DNA from 2 places in the Nocardiopsis deserti genome. Region 2 is predicted to be linked to the other one. Evidence: riboswitches for the same ligand, from Rfam matches in the RefSeq annotation. Region 2 holds a riboswitch; the other holds the start of a gene.
The links. Region 2 has a riboswitch for cobalamin ahead of FYW99_RS24800 (nitrite reductase). Riboswitches for the same ligand answer to the same signal wherever they lie in the genome.
Positions count from the first base shown of each region.

Region 1: linked by a shared signal. The riboswitch ahead of metE (5-methyltetrahydropteroyltriglutamate--homocysteine S-methyltransferase) and the one ahead of FYW99_RS24800 (nitrite reductase) in region 2 are both predicted to bind cobalamin.

Region 1 covers NZ_VWVS01000015.1:5,088-13,706, reverse strand. The annotation lists gene FYW99_RS20080 (DUF3558 domain-containing protein) at 154-1,254, shown strand; gene metE (5-methyltetrahydropteroyltriglutamate--homocysteine S-methyltransferase) at 1,330-3,636, opposite strand; cobalamin riboswitch at 3,802-3,962, opposite strand; gene FYW99_RS20070 (polysaccharide deacetylase family protein) at 4,231-5,811, shown strand; gene FYW99_RS20065 (polysaccharide deacetylase family protein) at 6,124-7,683, shown strand; gene FYW99_RS20060 (quinone-dependent dihydroorotate dehydrogenase) at 7,805-8,619, opposite strand, start outside.
Region 2 covers NZ_VWVS01000019.1:44,298-52,916, forward strand. The annotation lists gene cbiE (precorrin-6y C5,15-methyltransferase (decarboxylating) subunit CbiE) at 1-463, shown strand, start outside; gene FYW99_RS24780 (Uma2 family endonuclease) at 675-1,277, shown strand; gene FYW99_RS24785 (cobalt-precorrin-4/precorrin-4 C(11)-methyltransferase) at 1,411-2,193, opposite strand; gene FYW99_RS24790 (precorrin-2 C(20)-methyltransferase) at 2,178-3,725, opposite strand; gene FYW99_RS24795 (precorrin-8X methylmutase) at 3,722-4,387, opposite strand; gene FYW99_RS24800 (nitrite reductase) at 4,384-5,316, opposite strand; cobalamin riboswitch at 5,371-5,577, opposite strand; gene FYW99_RS24805 (AAA family ATPase) at 5,760-8,619, shown strand, end outside.

The DNA of each region.
Region 1 (8,619 bases), on a different contig from region 2:
CGCCCTCGCCCGCGGGACGGCAGTGGCGACAGGTGCGCCTCCCCCCACACGGTCACCGTGTCCCTTCCGGGGTCGCACGGGAAGCCGTGAGAACCCAACGGCGCACACACGCGTCCCAGACAACACGGTCATCACACACGGGCGAGGGGAGCCATGAGCGAAAACGGACCATACAACCAGCCGCCGCAGAACCCATACGGCGGTGGGGACAGCAGTGGGGGCCAGCCGCCCTACGGCCCGCCCCACGGCGCCCCCTACGGTGACCCCGGCACCGGCGGACAGCCGCCCCACGGCGCCCCCTACGGTGACCCCGGCACCGGCGGACAGCCGCCCCACGGCGCCCCCTACGGTGACCCCGGCACCGGCGGACAGCCGCCCTACGGCGGCCCCGCGGGTTTCCCCGGCCCCCAGGAGCAGCAGATGTACGGGGGCGGCCAGCCGCCCTACGGCGGAGGCCCCGGCGGCCCCGGATACCCCCCTCCGCCGCAGCAGCCCCAGGGCGGCAGCAAGGCGGGCCTGTGGGTCGTGATCGGCGGCGGCGCCGTGATCATCGTCCTGGTCATCGCGGTCGTGGTCGTGCTCGTCACCAACGGCAGCGGACAGCAGACCGTGGCGCCCGAGCCCGAGCCCTCCCCGACCGCGGAGGCGACTACCGGCGGCGAGGAGACGACCGAGCCCACCCCCGACGCGGCCCCCGCGGGCGAGCCCCCCTACGCGGTGCCCGCCGAGCCCTGCGACGCCTTCACCGACCAGGTGCTCTCGGACTTCCTGATCCAGGACGAGGGCGACAAGTACGTCCAGGACAACAACTCCTACTGCGAGAGCCTGGAAGGGGCCGCCCCGGAGGGCAACCCGTCCGAGAGCTACGCGATGTTCGAGATCAGCTACCAGGTCCCCTACTCCGCCGCCGACTCCGTCGAGGCCGCCACCACCGACTTCCAGTCCGGGGTGCAGGAGCTCAGGGGCGAGGGTGACTACAACACCTTCTACGACTCCGCGAACGTGGAGGAGGACAAGGAGGTGGACCTCGGCGACGAGGCCCACTACGTCCTCACCAAGTACGACTTCCTGGGCGAGGACATCCCCGAGGCCACGCTGCTGATCCGCACCGCCAACCTCAACGTCCGGGTCCAGTACCAGTTGCACCCGCCCTTCACCGAGGGGGCCTCCGCCGAGGATCTGGTCATGCCCGACAACGTCGAGGAGATCATGCTCAACGCCGGCGCCGAGGCGCTGGCCCTGGTCGGCAGCTGAGACAGCTGACCGGACACGGCCTGAGGGGGCCGCGGCGTTCGCCGCGGCCCCCTCTCGCGTGTCAGCCCCCGGTGGTCAGACGCCCGGCAGGTCGGCGCGCACCCGGCGGGCCGCCTCGACCATGTTGCGCAGGGCCTGCTCGGCCTCGACGTAGCCGCGCGTCTTGAGGCCGCAGTCGGGGTTCACCCACAGGTTCTGGGCGTCGACGTGCGCGACCGCCAGGCGCAGCGCCCCCTCGATCTCCTCCACCGAGGGCACCCGCGGGGAGTGGATGTCGTACACGCCCGGGCCGATCCCGCGCCTGTAGCCCCGACCGCCCAGGTCCCGCACCAGCTCCATGCGCGAGCGGGCCGCCTCCACGCTGGTGACGTCGGTGTCCAGCGCCTCGATGCCGCCGACGATCAGCCCGAACTCCGAGTAGCACATGTGCGTGTGGACGGTCGTGGACGGCGACACCCCCGACGTGGCCAGGCGGAAGGAACCCACCGCCCAGTCCAGGTACCGCTCCCGGTGCTCCGAGCGCAGCGGCAGCAGTTCGCGCAGGGCCGCCTCGTCCACCTGGATGTGGCGGATCCCGGCGCGTTCCAGGTCGGCGACCTCGTCGCGCAGCGCGAGGCCCACCTGGCGGGCGGTCTCACCGAGCGGCTGGTCGGTGCGCACGAACGACCAGGCGAGCATGGTGACAGGCCCGGTCAGCATGCCCTTGACCGGCTTGTCGGTGCGCGACTGTGCGTAGGTGGTCCACTCGACCGTCATCGGCGCGGGGCGCGAGACGTCGCCGAACAGGATCGGCGGGCGCACGCACCGCGAACCGTAGGACTGCACCCACCCGTTCCGGGTGGTGGCGTAGCCCTCCAGCTGCTCGGCGAAGTACTGGACCATGTCGTTGCGCTCGGGCTCGCCGTGCACGAGCACGTCCAGGCCGATCTCCTCCTGGAGCGCGATCACGCGGTCGATCTCCTCGCGCAGGACGTCCTTGTAGGCCTCCTCGGCCAGTTCGCCCCCGCGGTGGGCGGCGCGGGCGCGGCGCAGCTCGGCGGTCTGGGGGAAGGATCCGATGGTGGTCGTGGTGAGCGGGGTGTCGGTGGGCCTCCCCCGCTCCTGCGGGCGCTCGTAGGCGTCCGGGCCCAGGGCGTCGAGCCGGGCGCGTACGCGCGCGTCGGTGAAGGCGGGGGGACGGACGCCGCCCTGTCCGGTGTACTCGGCCTCGGCCCCCTCGGACAGCACGCGGCCGAGCAGGGCCGTCTCCTGGGCCTTCTGCCTGGCGAAGGCCAGGGCCCCGCGCAGCCCGGGTGCCAGGGAGGTCTCGGCGTCCAGGTCCAGGGGTACGTGCAGCAGGGAGCAGGAGGTGCTCACGGTGAGCTCGTCGGCGAGGGCCAGCAGGGTGCCGAGCGTGGCCACGGCGGCCGGAACGTCGGTGCGCCAGACGTTGCGGCCCTCCACCACGCCCGCGACCAGGCGGGTGGCGCCCAGGCCGGAGACCCGCACCAGGTCGTCCACGCCCTCGCCGTCGGTGACCAGGTCCAGGCCGACCGCCTCGACCGCGGAGTCCTTGAGGACGCGCAGGGCGGCGGAGCCGATGGAGCCGAAGTAGGTGGACACCAGCAGGGAGGGGCGGTCAGTGACCGACCCCAGGCGCTGGTAGGCGCGCTCCAGGTGGCCGACGGCGGCGCGGCCCTCGTCGGTGGCCAGGATCGGCTCGTCCAACTGGACCTCGGTGGCGCCCGCGGCCCGCAGGTCGCCGAGCAGCTGGGCGTAGGCGTCCAGGAGCTGGTCGAGCAACTGGACGGGCTCCCAGCCCCCGGGTGCGCCGTCGGCGGGCTTGGCCAGCATCAGGAAGGTGAGCGGGCCGACCAGGACCGGGCGGGTGTGGAAACCCGCCTCGGCGGCCTCGCGGAACTCGGCGACGGGCTTGTCGCCCACCAGGCGGGGGCGGGTGCCGGGCGAGAGTTCGGGGACCAGGTAGTGGTAGTTCGTGTCGAACCACTTGGTCATCTCCAGCGGCGGAGCGCCCTGCTCGCCGCGGGCGAGCGCGAAGTAGCGGCGCAGCTCCTCCTCGCGGTCCGGCGCGGCGGCGGGCGGGGCGAAACGGGAGGGGACCAGGTCGAACAGGACCGCGGTGTCCAGCACGTGGTCGTAGTAGGAGAACGTGTTGGAGGGGATGTCGTCGACACCGGCCTCGCGCAGCTGGGCGTAGACGCCCAGGCGCAGCTCGGCGGCGACCGCGTCCAGTTCACGGGCGGTGGTGCGGCCCCTCCAGTACGACTCGCAGGCGCGCTTGAGCTCGCGGTCGGGGCCGATGCGCGGGTAGCCGTGCACGGTGGAGCGCACGGAGGGGCGGGGCCCGCCCGGGGCCGCGGACGGCGTGGGGGTCGTGGTCATGAGCTTCTCTCCCTCGTCGAAAGCCGGGTACCGGCCGCGAGGGGGAGGAGAGGGGCGGGCACGCCGACGGGCGCGCCTCCGGCGCGCACCGGACCTGCCACCGCCTCCGGCCCTCCCTCGGGGCGCGGGACCACCGGCGCCGCGGGTGCGCCGCCGGGTGGAGGCAGGTCTTCGGACTCGGGGGCGCGGGCGGTGCGGACACCGCTCCTCCTACTGGCCGCCGCTTCCCGGTTTCCGGTCCTCGTGACCGGCACTACCAGTGCTCATGGCGACGTTCGTTCCCCCATACCGCTGCGGGGCAGTCCCGGACTCGCACCGGGTTCCCTCTTGCGACATGGTTCCGCCCCGTCCGGGCCGGGCCCGCGAGGTGGATCATGTACCTTCCACGGCTGCAAGTATAGGGAGGGCCCCCGCCCCTGTACTCGGCGTGCGGCCCCATGCGACCGACCCGAACGGTGAGAACCCCCGTCCCACGGTCGGCGTCACACACGAAGTCAAGCGTTGCGCGGGTGAGCCTCCCCTCTGCTCCCCGCGGACGTTCGTCTGAGCGATGAACGTGGAGATTCCCTCGTGAATAAGCAGTCCCGCCTCGCCATGGCACCGGACCACCCCCTGATCACGGTCGTGGTAGCCCTGGCGGTACTGGCGGGCATGGTGTTGTTGGCCACCCGCTCCTCCGGCGAGTCCGAACCCCCGGAGCAGACGCACGGAGCGCCGGTCTCCGAGAGCGAACCGCCGCCCCCGGCCTCCGGTGATCCCGACGGGCTGACCGAGGTGGACGCGGCCGCCGTGGCGGGCGTGGAGGAGGCCGAGCTGCCCTACGACGGGGATGTCTCCGTCGCGGTGACCTACCCGGTGATCCCCAACGCCGAACCGCTGGCCGACTTCCTGGAGCGTGAACTGACCGACGAGGTACACGCCTTCGAGGCGGCCAACCCCGGCGCGGTCTCCTTCGAGGCGGGGTGGAACCTGACCGCGGCGCGCGACGGCCTGCTCGGGGTCCGCATGACCCGGGTCGAGACCGACTCCGAGGGGTCCCGGGAGGGGTACACCACCTACTGGTACGACACCGCGACCGCGGCGCACCACCCCTCCGCCGCCCTGGTCGGCGGCCAGGAACAGCTGGAGGAGCTCAACGGCCTGGTGCGCGGCGCCGTCGGGAACGGGGACGGCGGGGAGGGGTCGGCCGACCCCGACGTCATCCATCCGATCAGCTCCCTGTACGACTCGGTGGGCTTCAACCCCGACGGGGACCTGGTCGTGGAGTTCGACGCCGGGCAGGTCGCCCCGGCGGAGGAGGGCCGCACGCGCGCGGTGGTGGACGCCGGTGAGGCCGAGGGCCTGCTGTCCGAGCTGGGCCTGCGCGTGCGCGACGCCGCGACCGTGGGCGTCGAGGACTTCTCCATCGCCGCCCCGCCCCAGGCCGACAAGGACGGCCAGGAGGACGGACCCGTGCCCGGACAGGTGTCCGCGGTGGACTCCGGCGTCGACTGCTCCGACCCCGACACCAAGTGCGTGGCGCTGACCTACGACGACGGCCCCGGCGGGCGCACCCCCGAACTGCTGGACGCCCTCGCCGAGTACGACGCGCGGGCCACGTTCTTCGTCACCGGCAACCCCGTCATGGAGCACCCGCACACGGTGCGGCGCGCCTACGCCGAGGGGCACGAGATCGCCAACCACACCCTGAACCACCCCGACCTGGCCGGTCTGGGCGCGGGAGGGGTGCGCTCGGACCTGGACGTCGTGCAGGCACTGGTGTACCGCGAGACGGGCTACAGCATGGACCTCATGCGCCCGCCCTACGGCTCGACCAACGAGAGCGTGGCCTCGGTGACCGCGGACATGGGCCTGGCCCAGATCCTGTGGAGCGTGGACACCCTCGACTGGAAGGACCGCAAAACCTCGTTGGTCCACGACCGGGCGGTGGAGGGAGCCTCGGACGGGGCGATCATCCTCATGCACGACATCCACGGCACGACCATCGACGCCTCCCGCGCGATCATCCGGGATCTGGACGAGCACGGGTACACCATGGTCACGGTGTCCCAGCTGCTCGGGACCACGACCCCCGGCGAGATCTACGTCGACGGGGTCCCCGACGCCCCGGAGGAGAGCGCCGAGCCCTCCGAGGGGGCCGGGGAGCACGGTGAGGAAGACGAGCAGGCTCCCTAGGGAGCCCCGAGAGGCTTCCGAGGGGGCCTGAGGGCGCGGCGTCACGGCGCGGCGAGCGGTCCGGGGGAGGATGTCCCCGGGAGAGGGCTTCGGGGCCGCGACCGGTGGGACCCACGGTGCGCGGAGCCGTGTGAGGGCACCGGGTGACGCGGGAAGGGCGCCCCGCGGGGGTGTTCCCGGTCTCCGGCGCGTTCTCCGTCCTGTGGCGGTGACCACATGTGGTCACCGTCACAGGACGGGGGACGGCGTCCCCTATGTTGCTCCCAGCAGCAGCCGTGTTGGCCACCCGCTGAGGGATGAGGGAGTCCGGTGTTGTCGTCGACTCGAATCCACCCGAACGAGGCCGCCCCGCGCCCCGGGGCCGGGGGGAGCCGGCCGTGGGCGCGCAGGGCCCGGTGGCCCGGGGCGGCGCTGGTCGCGCTGGTCCTGCCCCTGTCCGCGTGCGACACCGAGGGGATCGCCTCGGGGGGTGGGAAGGACCCGGAGCTGATCACGGTGGTGGTGGACGAGCCGGGGGACGGGGTCACCGAGTGGCGCGGGGACGCCTCCGACTTCGAGGACCACCCGTACAAGCCCGAAGGGCTCGCGATCGACGTCGCCTACCCGGTGTTCGCGGGGGCGGACGCCTTCGCCGAGGAACTGGCCGCCCAGGTGGACCAGGAGGTGCGGGACTACCGGGGCGCCAGCCGTGACCCGGTCAGCCTGGACGTCGACTGGGAGGTGGCCGCCGCCGGGAACGGGGTGCTGGGTGTGCGCCTGGTGCGCACCGAGGAGGACTTCCACGGGCTGCGCCAGGGGTACGGGACGTACTGGTACGACGCGTCCACCGGCCACACCGCCTACTCCACGGAGCTGCTGACCGACGACGCGGCGCTCCGGGAGCTCAACGGGATCGTCCGCGCCTCGTTCGCCGACGAGGAGGCCGTGGACGCGCGGGGCCTTCACCCGGTGATGCGCACCTACGACTCGATGGGGTTCAACGCCGACGGGGACCTGGTGGTGGAGTTCGACGACGGGCATCTGTCCCCGGTCGTGGAGGGCCACCCCCCGTCCTCGGAACCGGGGAGGATGGTCGCGGTGGTGCCCGCCGAGAAGGCCGCGCCCCTGCTGTCCGACCTGGGCGAGCGGGCGCGGGAGGCTTCCATGGCGGAGGAGCCCGTGCTGACCGTGGAGGCGCCCGCCGGCGAGCCCCCGGCCGAGCCGCGGGTGCCGGGGGTGGTCTCGGCGGGAGACCCGGACCTGGACTGCGCCGAGGCCAAGTGCATCGCGCTGACCTTCGACGACGGACCGGTCGCGACGACTCCGGAACTGCTGGACCTGCTGGCGGAGGAGGAGGTGGCGGCCACCTTCTTCCTCAACGGCAACCCTGCGCTGACCCGGCCCAGCGTGATCCGGCGCGCCTACGCCGAGGGGCACGAGATCGGCAGCCACAACCATCTGCACGAGCACATGCCCAAGGCCTTCAAGGGGGAGGAACTGGCCCACCAGGTGGCCGCGGTGAGCGCGATGGTGCGCCGCCAGACGGGACACACCGTGGAACTGTTCCGGCCGCCGTTCGGCGACAGCTCGCCGGAGGTCCTGGAGGAGATCGGCCGTCAGGGCATGGCCGAGATCCTGTGGAGCCAGGACAGCGAGGACTGGACCGACATGAGCCGCGACGAGGTCGTGGAGAGCGTGGTGGACGGGGCCCGGCCCGGAGGCGTGGTGCTGCTGCACGACCCCCTTGAGCCGACCCTGGCCGCGGTCCCCGAGATCATCGAGCGGCTACGGGCGGACGGGTACGAGTTCGCGACCGTCAGCCAGGTCTACGACGGCCCGGAGACCGGGAAGAGCTATCCGCCCGAGGGGCTGTCCGCGCCCGCCGGTTCCTGAGGCCCGCGGGCGGGTGAGGCACGCGCGTCGGCGGCCGGTGGGGAGCGTCCCACCGGCCGCCGCGTCCGTGGAGCGGCGTCGTGCCCCGCCCGTCGCGGCGGGCCCGGCTGTGGTGGCGGGCTCAGCCCTGGGCGGTGGCCGCGGCGGGGTCCGCCCCCTGCCCGGCGCCGGCCGCCGGGGCGATCGGCGCGGGGACGTCGGCCCCGACGACCTCGTTGATGGAGCGGTGGCCGGAGGCCCGTACCAGCCGGGCGAGGCCGCGGTTGATGCGGCGAGGCCAGAGGGGACCGCCGTAGATGAGACCGGTGTAACCCTGCACGAGGCTGGCCCCCGCGCGGATGCGGAACCAGGCGTCCAGGGGCGTCTCGATGCCGCCGACGGCGATCAGGGTCACCCGGTCGCCCACGCGGGCGCGCAGGCGGCGCAGCACCTCCAGGGAGCGCCGCTTGAGGGGGGCGCCGGACAGGCCACCCCCACCGGCGGCCTCCACCTGCGCCGCGGGGGTGGTCAGGCCCTCGCGGGAGATGGTGGTGTTGGTGGCGATGATGCCGTCGAGCCCCTCGGCCAGGGCGAGGTCGGCGACGGCGTCGACGTCCTCGTCGGCGAGGTCGGGGGCGATCTTCACCAGGAGGGGCAGGTCCGGGCGACCGGCCTCGGCCAGGGCCTCGCGCACGGCCGCCAGGAGCGGGCGCAGCTGCTCCACGCCCTGGAGGTTGCGCAGCCCGGGGGTGTTGGGCGAGCTGACGTTGACCACCAGGTAGTCGGCGTAGCGGGCCAGGCGCCGGGCGCTGAGGGCGTAGTCGGCGGGGGCCTCCTCCTCGGGGGTCACCTTGGTCTTGCCGATGTTGACGCCGAGCACGGGACGGCGCCCGCCGCGCCGGTGGTGGAGGCGTTCGGCGACCAGGGCCGACCCCTCGTTGTTGAAGCCCATCCGGT
Region 2 (8,619 bases):
GGACGTGGGCGCGGGCGCGGGATCGGTCGGCATCGAGTGGATGCGCGCCCACCCCTCCTGCACCGCCACGGCGGTGGAGGCCCACGCCGAACGGGCCGCGCGGATCGGCCGCAACGCGGGCCGCCTCGGCGTTCCCGGACTGGACGTGGTCACCGGCCGCGCGCCGGACGCGCTGGCCGGGCTGCCCGCGCCCGACGCGGTGTTCGTGGGCGGCGGCGCGACCCGGCCGGGCGTCCTCGACGCCTGCCTGGGGGCGCTGCGGCCGGGAGGGCGAATCGTGGTGCACGGGGTGACGCTGGAGACCGAGCACCTGCTCGCCGACGCCCACCGCCGCCACGGGGGCGAGCTGACCCGTGTCGCGGTCGAGACCACCGCGCCCATCGGGGCGTTCACCGGCTGGACGCCCGCCCGCACGGTCACCCAGTGGTTCCTGGTCATGTCCGCCCGGCAACGACCCGAGTGATCCTGGGCCTCGGACGGAGCCAGCCGCTTCCGGCTGGGACGGCTGGGGCGCATCGTAGGGACAGTGCGGTTTGCCTTTTCGGCGCCCTGGAGGACCCCGGCTCCGCAGATCTTCGCTTCGGGCATACCTTCCGTCCTTCCTCGGCGTTACTCTGGCCAGAAGCCGTGTCCGCGTCGTCGCTCACCACCACGGACATCACCCAGGGGGCTTCATGACCGTCGTAGAACACCACCCGCCACCCGAAACGCCAGCGCTTCCGATGAGTCCGGAGCTGTTCGAGCACCTCGCCGGACAGGCGTTCGAGGCCGACCGTGTTCGTATGGAGATGTTCAACGGGAAGGTCTGGGTCCACAAGGTGACCGACGGAGCGCACGCGGGGATCCTCACGTGGCTGATGCGTGAGTTCATCGCCCACCGCCCCGACCTGGACCTCATCACCAGCGGACTGGGCATCAAGGTCGACACCTACCGCAACGGGCGCGCCCGCCCCGACGGCATCCTCGCCCCGATCGGTCACTTCGACCAGGCGGGAGAATGGGCCGACCCGGAGGGTGTCCTGGCCGTGGTCGAGGTCACCTCCTGGGACGCCGACACCCATGCCCGTGACCGTGTTGAGAAGCCCGCCGCCTATGCGGCGACCGGTATCGGCGTCTACCTGCTGGTGGACCGGGACGCCGATGCCGTCGTGGTCCACAGCCGACCCGTCCGCGGCCAGTACCTGGACCGAAGTACCCATCCTTACGGTGAGGCCGTCCAGATCCCCGGAGCCGACGTCACGTTGGACACCGAAGCACTCAAGCGGTTCGTCCGCTGACACTGACGGCCCGGACGAGGGCGGCCCGGTCCGACCGCCCCTCACCGCCGCCACGGGGGCGAGCTGATCCGTGTCGCGGTCGAGACCACCGCGCCCATCGGGGCGTTCACCGGCTGGACGCCCGCCCGCACGGTCACCCAGTGGTTCCTGGCGGCGGGGTACTGACGCGGGGGCGGGCCGGGTCGTAGAGGTAGGACTCACCGCCCGCCCGGGGATCCAGCGCCCGCCCCACCAGGATCACCGCCGCCTGCCGGAACCCGGCCTCCTCCACCGCGTCGGCGACGGTGGAGACCGTGCCGCGCAGCACCGCCTCGCCCGGCTGGCTGGCCCGGTGCACCACGACCACCGGGCAGTCGCCGCCGTACTCGGGTTCGATCTCGGCCATCAGCTCGCGCACCCGCCGGATCGCCAGGTGCAGCACCAGCGTGGCCCGGGTCGCCGCGAACGCGGACAGCGACTCGGTGCCGGGCATGGCGCTCGAACGGGCCCGTGTCCGGGTCAGCACCACCGACTGGGCCACCAGCGGCACGGTCAGCTCCCGTCCCGCCAGCGCCGAGGCGGCCGCGTACGCGGGCACCCCGGGCGTGACGTCCCACGGAACGCCGTGCGCGTCGAGCCTGCGGGTCTGCTCGGCCAGTGCCGAGTACAGCGACGGATCGCCGGAGGTCAGCCGTACGACGTCGCGGCCCGCGGCGTGCGCGGCGACCAGGTGATCGGTGATGCGGTCCAGGTCCAGGCCCTGGGTGTCCACCAGTTCGGCGCCGGGTGCGCAGTGGGTCAGGACCTGCGGGTCCAGGTAGGTGCCGGGGTAGAGCACCACGTCGGCCCCGGCGAGCATCCGCGTGGCGCGGACGGTCAGCAGGTCGGCGGCGCCGGGCCCCGCGCCCACGAAGTGCACGGTCACGGCTTCACCCACCGCGGGGTCCACACGCGGCCCGCCCCGGTGACCCGGGTCCCCGAGGCGCCGACGATGAGCAGGCAGCGCATGTCGACGGCGGCCGGGTCGAGTTCGCCCAGGGTGGTCACCGTCAGGGACTCGCCGTCGCGGCCCACGTCGCGGCCGACGACGACCACGGTGTCGGGTTTGCGGTGCTCCAGCAGGATCCGGCGCGCGGTCACGATCTGCCCGGTCCGGGACCGGGAGGCGGGGTTGTAGACGGCCAGCGCCAGGTCGGCCTCGGCGACGGCGCGCAGCCGCCGCTCGACCACCTCCCACGGTTTGAGGCGGTCCGACAGGCTCATCACCGCGAAGTCGCCGCCCACGGGGGCGCCCGCACGGGCCGCGACCGCCTGGACGGCGCTGACCCCCGGCAGCACCCGGACGGGCACGTCCCGGTAGGCGGGGTCCTCGGCCGCCTCGAACACGGCGGTGGCCATGCCGAAGACCCCGGCGTCCCCACCCGAGACCACGGCGACGCGTTCGCCGCGCCCGGCCAGGTCGAGGGCGAACCGGGCGCGCTGGAGTTCGACGGTGTTGCCGGAGGCGTGCCGGGTGAGCCCGGGGCGCTGCGGGACCCGGTCGACGTAGGGGCCGTAGCCCACCACGTGGTCCACCTCGGCCAGCGCGGCGGAGGCCTCGGGGGTGAGCCAGTGTTCGGGGCCGGGGCCCAGGCCCACGACCAGCAGTTCGGCCGCCGCTCCGACGGGACCGGACGCCGCCTGCGCCGTTCGCGTCGCATGGGCCGCCTGCGTCCGCGCGGCCGCGCCGACCTGGCGCGAACGCCGGCCGTTGCGGCTGTCCCCGGTGACCAGCACCAGGGAGAAGTAGGGCACCGTCGCCGGATCGACCTCGGCGACCGGCAGCCGCCGCTCCCCGCCCATCGAGGCCCGCTCCACGTACACCGCGTGCTCCAGCCGCCCGGCCGCGGCCAGGGCGCGGCGCACGGCCGGGAAGGTCCGGCCCAGCTTCATGACCACGGCCGCGTCGGTGTCGGCCAGGCGGCGGGCCAGCTCCGGTTCGGGCAGGGTGCCGGGCAGCACGGTGAGCACGTCGGTCTGCCGGGCCAGCGGGGCGGCCGCGGCGGCGGTGGCGGCGGCGAACGCCGGGATCCCCGGCACGATCTCGGTGGGGTAGCGCTCGGACAGCCGGTCGTGCATGTACATGTACGACCCGTAGAACAGCGGGTCCCCCTCGGAGAGCAGGACGACGTCGCGTCCGGCGTCCAGGTGGGCGGCCAGCCGCGCGGCGGACTCCTCGTAGAAGTCGGCGAGCGCGCCCGCGTAGCCGCCCGGGTGGTCGGTCGCGCCGGTGGTCACCGGGTAGGTCAGCTGTTCCTCGACCACGGAGTCCGGGATCAGGGCGTCGGCGATGCGGCGGGCGTTGGACTCCTTGCCCACCCCCGCGTGGTAGGCGACGACGTCGGCCGCGGCGATGAGCCTGGCCGCCTTGAGGGTGATCAGCTCGGGGTCGCCGGGGCCGACGCCGACGCCGTGGAAACGGCCGGTCACTCTTCCTCCTTGGCGAGTGCGTTGAGGGCCGATGAGGTCATCGCCGATCCCCCGCGGCGACCGCGCGCGGTCACGTAGGGGACGTCGACGCCGTGTCGGTCGCGGAGTTCGGTCAGCGCCTGCTTGGACTCGGCGGCGCCGACGAAGCCGACCGGGCAGCCGACGATCGCGGCGGGTCGCGGGGCGCCGTCGACCAGCATCTCCAGCAGGTGGAACAGGGCGGTGGGCGCGTTGCCGACGGCGACCACGGCGCCGTCGAGCAGCGGCTCCCACAGCGACACCGCGGCGGCCGTGCGGGTGGTGCCCCACTCCCGGGCCAGACCGGGAACCCGCTCGTCGCCCAGGAGGCAGAGGACCTCGTTGTCGTTGGGCAGGCGGCTCGCGGTCACGCCGGAGGCCACCATGCGCGCGTCGCACAGGATCGGCGCACCGGCCCGGAGGGCGGCGCGCGCCGCGGGGACCAGGTCGGGGTGGACGACGAGGTCGTCGGCGAGGTCGACCTGGCCGGTGCCGTGGATCATCCGCACGGCGAGCCGTTCGGCGTTGGCGGGCAGGTGGTCGAGCCGGGCCTCGCGCCGGATGGTGGCGAAGGAGTCGGCGTAGATCGCGGGCCCGTCGTCGACGTACTCGTAGTGCCGGTTCGGGCGTCTCGGGGAGGTCACCGCGCCTCCCCGTGGACGTGACCGTGTTCTCCGGGGACGAGCCTGTGTCCTCCGGGAACAAGGATGGCGCGCCACGGCGTGACGACGAGTTCGCCGGATCCGGCGTCGAGCGCTTCGGCGGTGAGCGCGTCGGCGGCGGCCCGGTCCAGGCCGTCGGCGGGCACGGGGACGTGCCGTCCGATGCCGGGAAGGAGGCCGTGCGGCAGCGGTGGCGCGGGGTCGGGCAGCCGCGGGTCCGGCGGTGCCGGGGCGGCCAGGGGCGAGGCGAGTTCGGCGACGTGCCAGGGTGCGGCGGGGCCGTCGCCGCGCCGCTCCAGGAACCGGTCGGCGAGGCCCGCGAGCGTGGCCGCGGCCTCGTCCAGCGGCGTCAGCGGGCCCCAGCGCTCGCCGACCCTGAGCTGGGCGGTGTGCGCGTCGAGGGCGACGATCCCCAGGTCGCAGGAGCGCTCCAGCAGGTCGCCGCTTCCGTCGTCCAGGGCGAAGAGGAAGCGGCCGGGAAGGGCGGCGCGGTGGGGCTCGGAGCACAGCAGCGCGTCCAGCGCGGCGGCCACGGGGCGCAGGTCGGCCTTCCCGCCCGCCAGTCCCGTGCACGGGGAGACCATGACGTTGCGGACCAGTTCGTGGGCGGGCGAGGGCAGTAGGCCGGTTCCCTCCAGGGCCCGGAGCACCTCGGGGGTCAGCCGCCCGTCGCTTCCGGGCAGGGCGCGCAGCTGCACGTTGGCCCGCCCGGTGACGTGGATCCGGCCGTCGCCGTACTCCTGGGCCACGGCGGCCAGGGCGCGTAGCGGGCGGGCGGGGAGCCTGCCGCCGACGAGCCGGAGCCGGACCAGGAGCCCGTCGTCGGCGGGCCAGGGCCGCAGGGCGCCCGGGCAGCGGTCGCGCCGGGAGCGGACGGTGGAGGATGGGGATGGGGAACCCATCGGGGACATGCGCGTCCTTCGGGTCAGGGACCCGTTCGCGGGGTCCGCGGTTGACCTGGCGGCCCGTCACCGCCAGCGCCAGCAGGTCTTCGGACTCGGGATCGACCGGTGCGGAGCGCCTTCCCGGAGCGTGCGCTCCAGTGGCTGTCCCGGGGAAGCGCGTCCCCGGGGCGTGCCCGCCCGTCACCCTCACCGCTGCGCGTCAGTCCCGGATTCGCACCGGGTTCCCTGCCCCACGAGGTGGAGTTCGACTGGCTCGACGAGGGTACCGTCCCCACTCCCGGGGCAGCTCCAGGGGCCTTCGCCCCGACGCGGCCCCGACGCGGCCGGAGACGGCCGTCCCGGGCGCGGGGGCGCGGTCGGCGGTGCGTGACGCACCCGGCCGGTACGGTACGTACCGCGTATCCTCCGCACGGTTCGCCCCGCCGTGCCCTACCCCCGGGAGCCGATGGATGTACACGGTCCGAATCTCGCAGACCGACCCCTACGCCTTCTCCAGCCTGGACGCGGCGCTGCGGGCCCCGATGTACGCGGGCTGTGACCTGTACCTGCACGTCGAGCCGGGGCACTACGCGGAATCTCAGGTGCTCGGCGTGAACCAGCACGTCATCGTGGTGCCCCTCCAGGGTCCCGGCACCGTGACGGTCTCGGCGGGCGACACGAACGTGTTCAACGTGCGCAAGGGGCGGCTGGAGCTGCACGGTGTGCACGTACGCAACGCCTCGACCGAGTACCCGCCCGTGTACGTGCACCCGAAGGCCTTCCTCAAGGCCGTCGACTGCCTCTTCACCGCGAGTACGCGAGTGAAGGCGGAGAACGCCCAAGCCGAATTCACCAACTGCGGGTTCGCGGGCGGCGGTGTCCGCATGGACGACTCCACGGGGAAGGTGGAAGGCTGCCGTTTCACCGACGCCGTGCTCATCGTCGAGGGCCCCGACTCCCCCGAGGTCCGCGGGACCACCTTCACCGGGGGCCACGACACGTGGCACACCCTGTACATATCCAAGGCCTCGCCCGCGGTCACCGACTGCGTCCTGACCGACTGCGGCGGGGAGAAGACCCAGGCGGTCCACGTGCGGGACTCCTCCGCTCCGAGGTTCACCAACCTGACGGTCACCGGGGACCGGGGCTGGCCGGTACGGGTGACCGGGCGCTCCAGGGCGGAGTTCAACCACCTCAGGGTGGACGGCGGCCCCGCTGACGGCACCTCGGTGTATGCCTGGGACGACTCCGAGATGACCATCACCCACGGCCGCATCACCAACGTCAGGGGCAACGCCCTGGCGATCACCGGGGGCGCGTTGACCGTCCGCGACCTGGTCGTCGAGGACGCTGCCGGGAGCGGCCTCTACGGAAAGGCGGCCAGAGTCAGCGGTGAGAGGCTGTCCCTGACCCGTGTCGGTGGGAACGGGGTCTACGTCGAGGAGTGCCGGACGACGCTCTCGGACGTCGAACTGCGTGAGAGCCCGCCGGAGGCACTGGGGAAGTGGAGCGTGTTCACCGCGCAGAAGGGGCGGTTCGAGGTCGCCGGCTTGCGTGCCTCGAAGGCGCCGGCGATGGCGCACATCGTCGACGCGCGGGGAATCCTGACCGATCTGACCGGGGACGACGTCGATAGCGGTCTCCTTGTCAGAGAGGACAGTACGGTCACGTTGCGCGAAATGGCGGTCACCAACAGCAGGCTCAACGCGCTGACCGTCAAGGACGGGTCCGAGGTCGAGGTCGACGGCGCCCGAATCTCGGACTGCGCCCTGCACGGTGTCTACGCGGGGAGCGCGTCGCGGTTGGTCCTGCGCTCCTCGACGGTGAGCGGGTGTGCGTCGGCCGGAGTCGGCGTGGACAAGGGCGCTGTGGTCACGTTGGAGGACACCACGGTCCGTGACGGCGACGGCTCCGGGCTGGCCGTGTACGACACCAGTCGGGTGCGCCTGGTGGGGTGCACGGTCTCCGGCAACGCCGGTGAGGGGGTGGACGCCGAGGACACCGCGACCGTGCAGGCCGAGGACACCGAGATCACCGGGAACGGGGGCGGTGACAGGGTCAGGGCGCGGGCCGCGGCCGACGGCGTCGGCTCGGCCGCGCCGGACGCACCCGAGGGTGAGGCAGTGCCGCTGGAGGAACTGCTGGCCGAGTTGGACGCCATGGTGGGTCTGGACGGGGTGAAGAAGGAGGTCCGCGCCCTCGTCAACTTCCAGCAGGTCAGCGTCAAGCGTGCGGCGGCGGGGCTGCCCGCGCTCAACGTCAGTCGCCACCTCGTCTTCTCCGGGCCGCCCGGAACCGGCAAGACGACCGTCGCGCGACTCTACGGTCGGATCCTGCGCTCCCTGGGCGTGCTGGGGAGCGGCCAGTTCGTGGAGGCCGCCCGCCCCGACCTCGTGGCCGAGCACCTGGGCGGCACCAGCGCCAAGGTCGCCGAGGTGGTCGAGCGGGCCCGGGGCGGTGTCCTGTTCGTCGACGAGGCCTACGCGCTCGCCCGTAAGTTCGGCAGCGGTGCGGACTTCGGCCAGGAGGCCATCGACACCCTCATCAAACTCATGGAGGACCTGCGCGAGGAGGTCGTCATCGTCTTCGCCGGGTACTCCAGCGAGATGCGCGGCTTCCTCGACGCCAACCCCGGGCTGCGGTCGCGCGTCGCCCGCACCATCGAGTTCGAGAACTACTCGCCCGAACAGCTCACCACGATCTTCACCGGGATGGCGCACAAGCAGGGCTACACGCTGGGGGAGGGCGTGCGGGAGCTGGTCACCCGGCACTTCCAGGCCCAGAAGCGCGACGAGACCTTCGGCAACGGGCGCGAGGCGCGCCGCGTGTTCGAGGAGACCGTCCAGACCCAGGCCACCCGGATCGTCGACGGGGACTTCGGTTCGGCGGAGGACCTGTCGCTGATCCTGCCCGAGGACCTCGCCGGGGTCGTGGACGGCGGGCTCTCCTCCAGGGTCGCGGAGGGGCCCAGGGACGCCGGTCAGGTCGAGGAACTGATGCGGCGCCTGGACGCCATGGTGGGCCTGGCGGCGGTGAAGCGGGAGGTGGCCGACCTGGCGAACCTGATCTCGGCCGGACGTCGGCGGCAGGCGGCCGGGCTGGAGGCCCCGCTGCCCTCCCGGCACCTGGTCTTCGCCGGGCCTCCGGGAACGGGCAAGACCACGGTCGCGCGTGTCTACGGGGAGCTGCTGGCCGCCCTGGGGGTGCTCGCCCAGGGACAGGTGGTGGAGGCCAGCCGGGCGGACCTGGTGGGCTCGTACGTGGGCCACACCGCCCAGCGCACGCGCGAGGTGTTCGACCGGGCACGCGGCGGTGTGCTGTTCATCGACG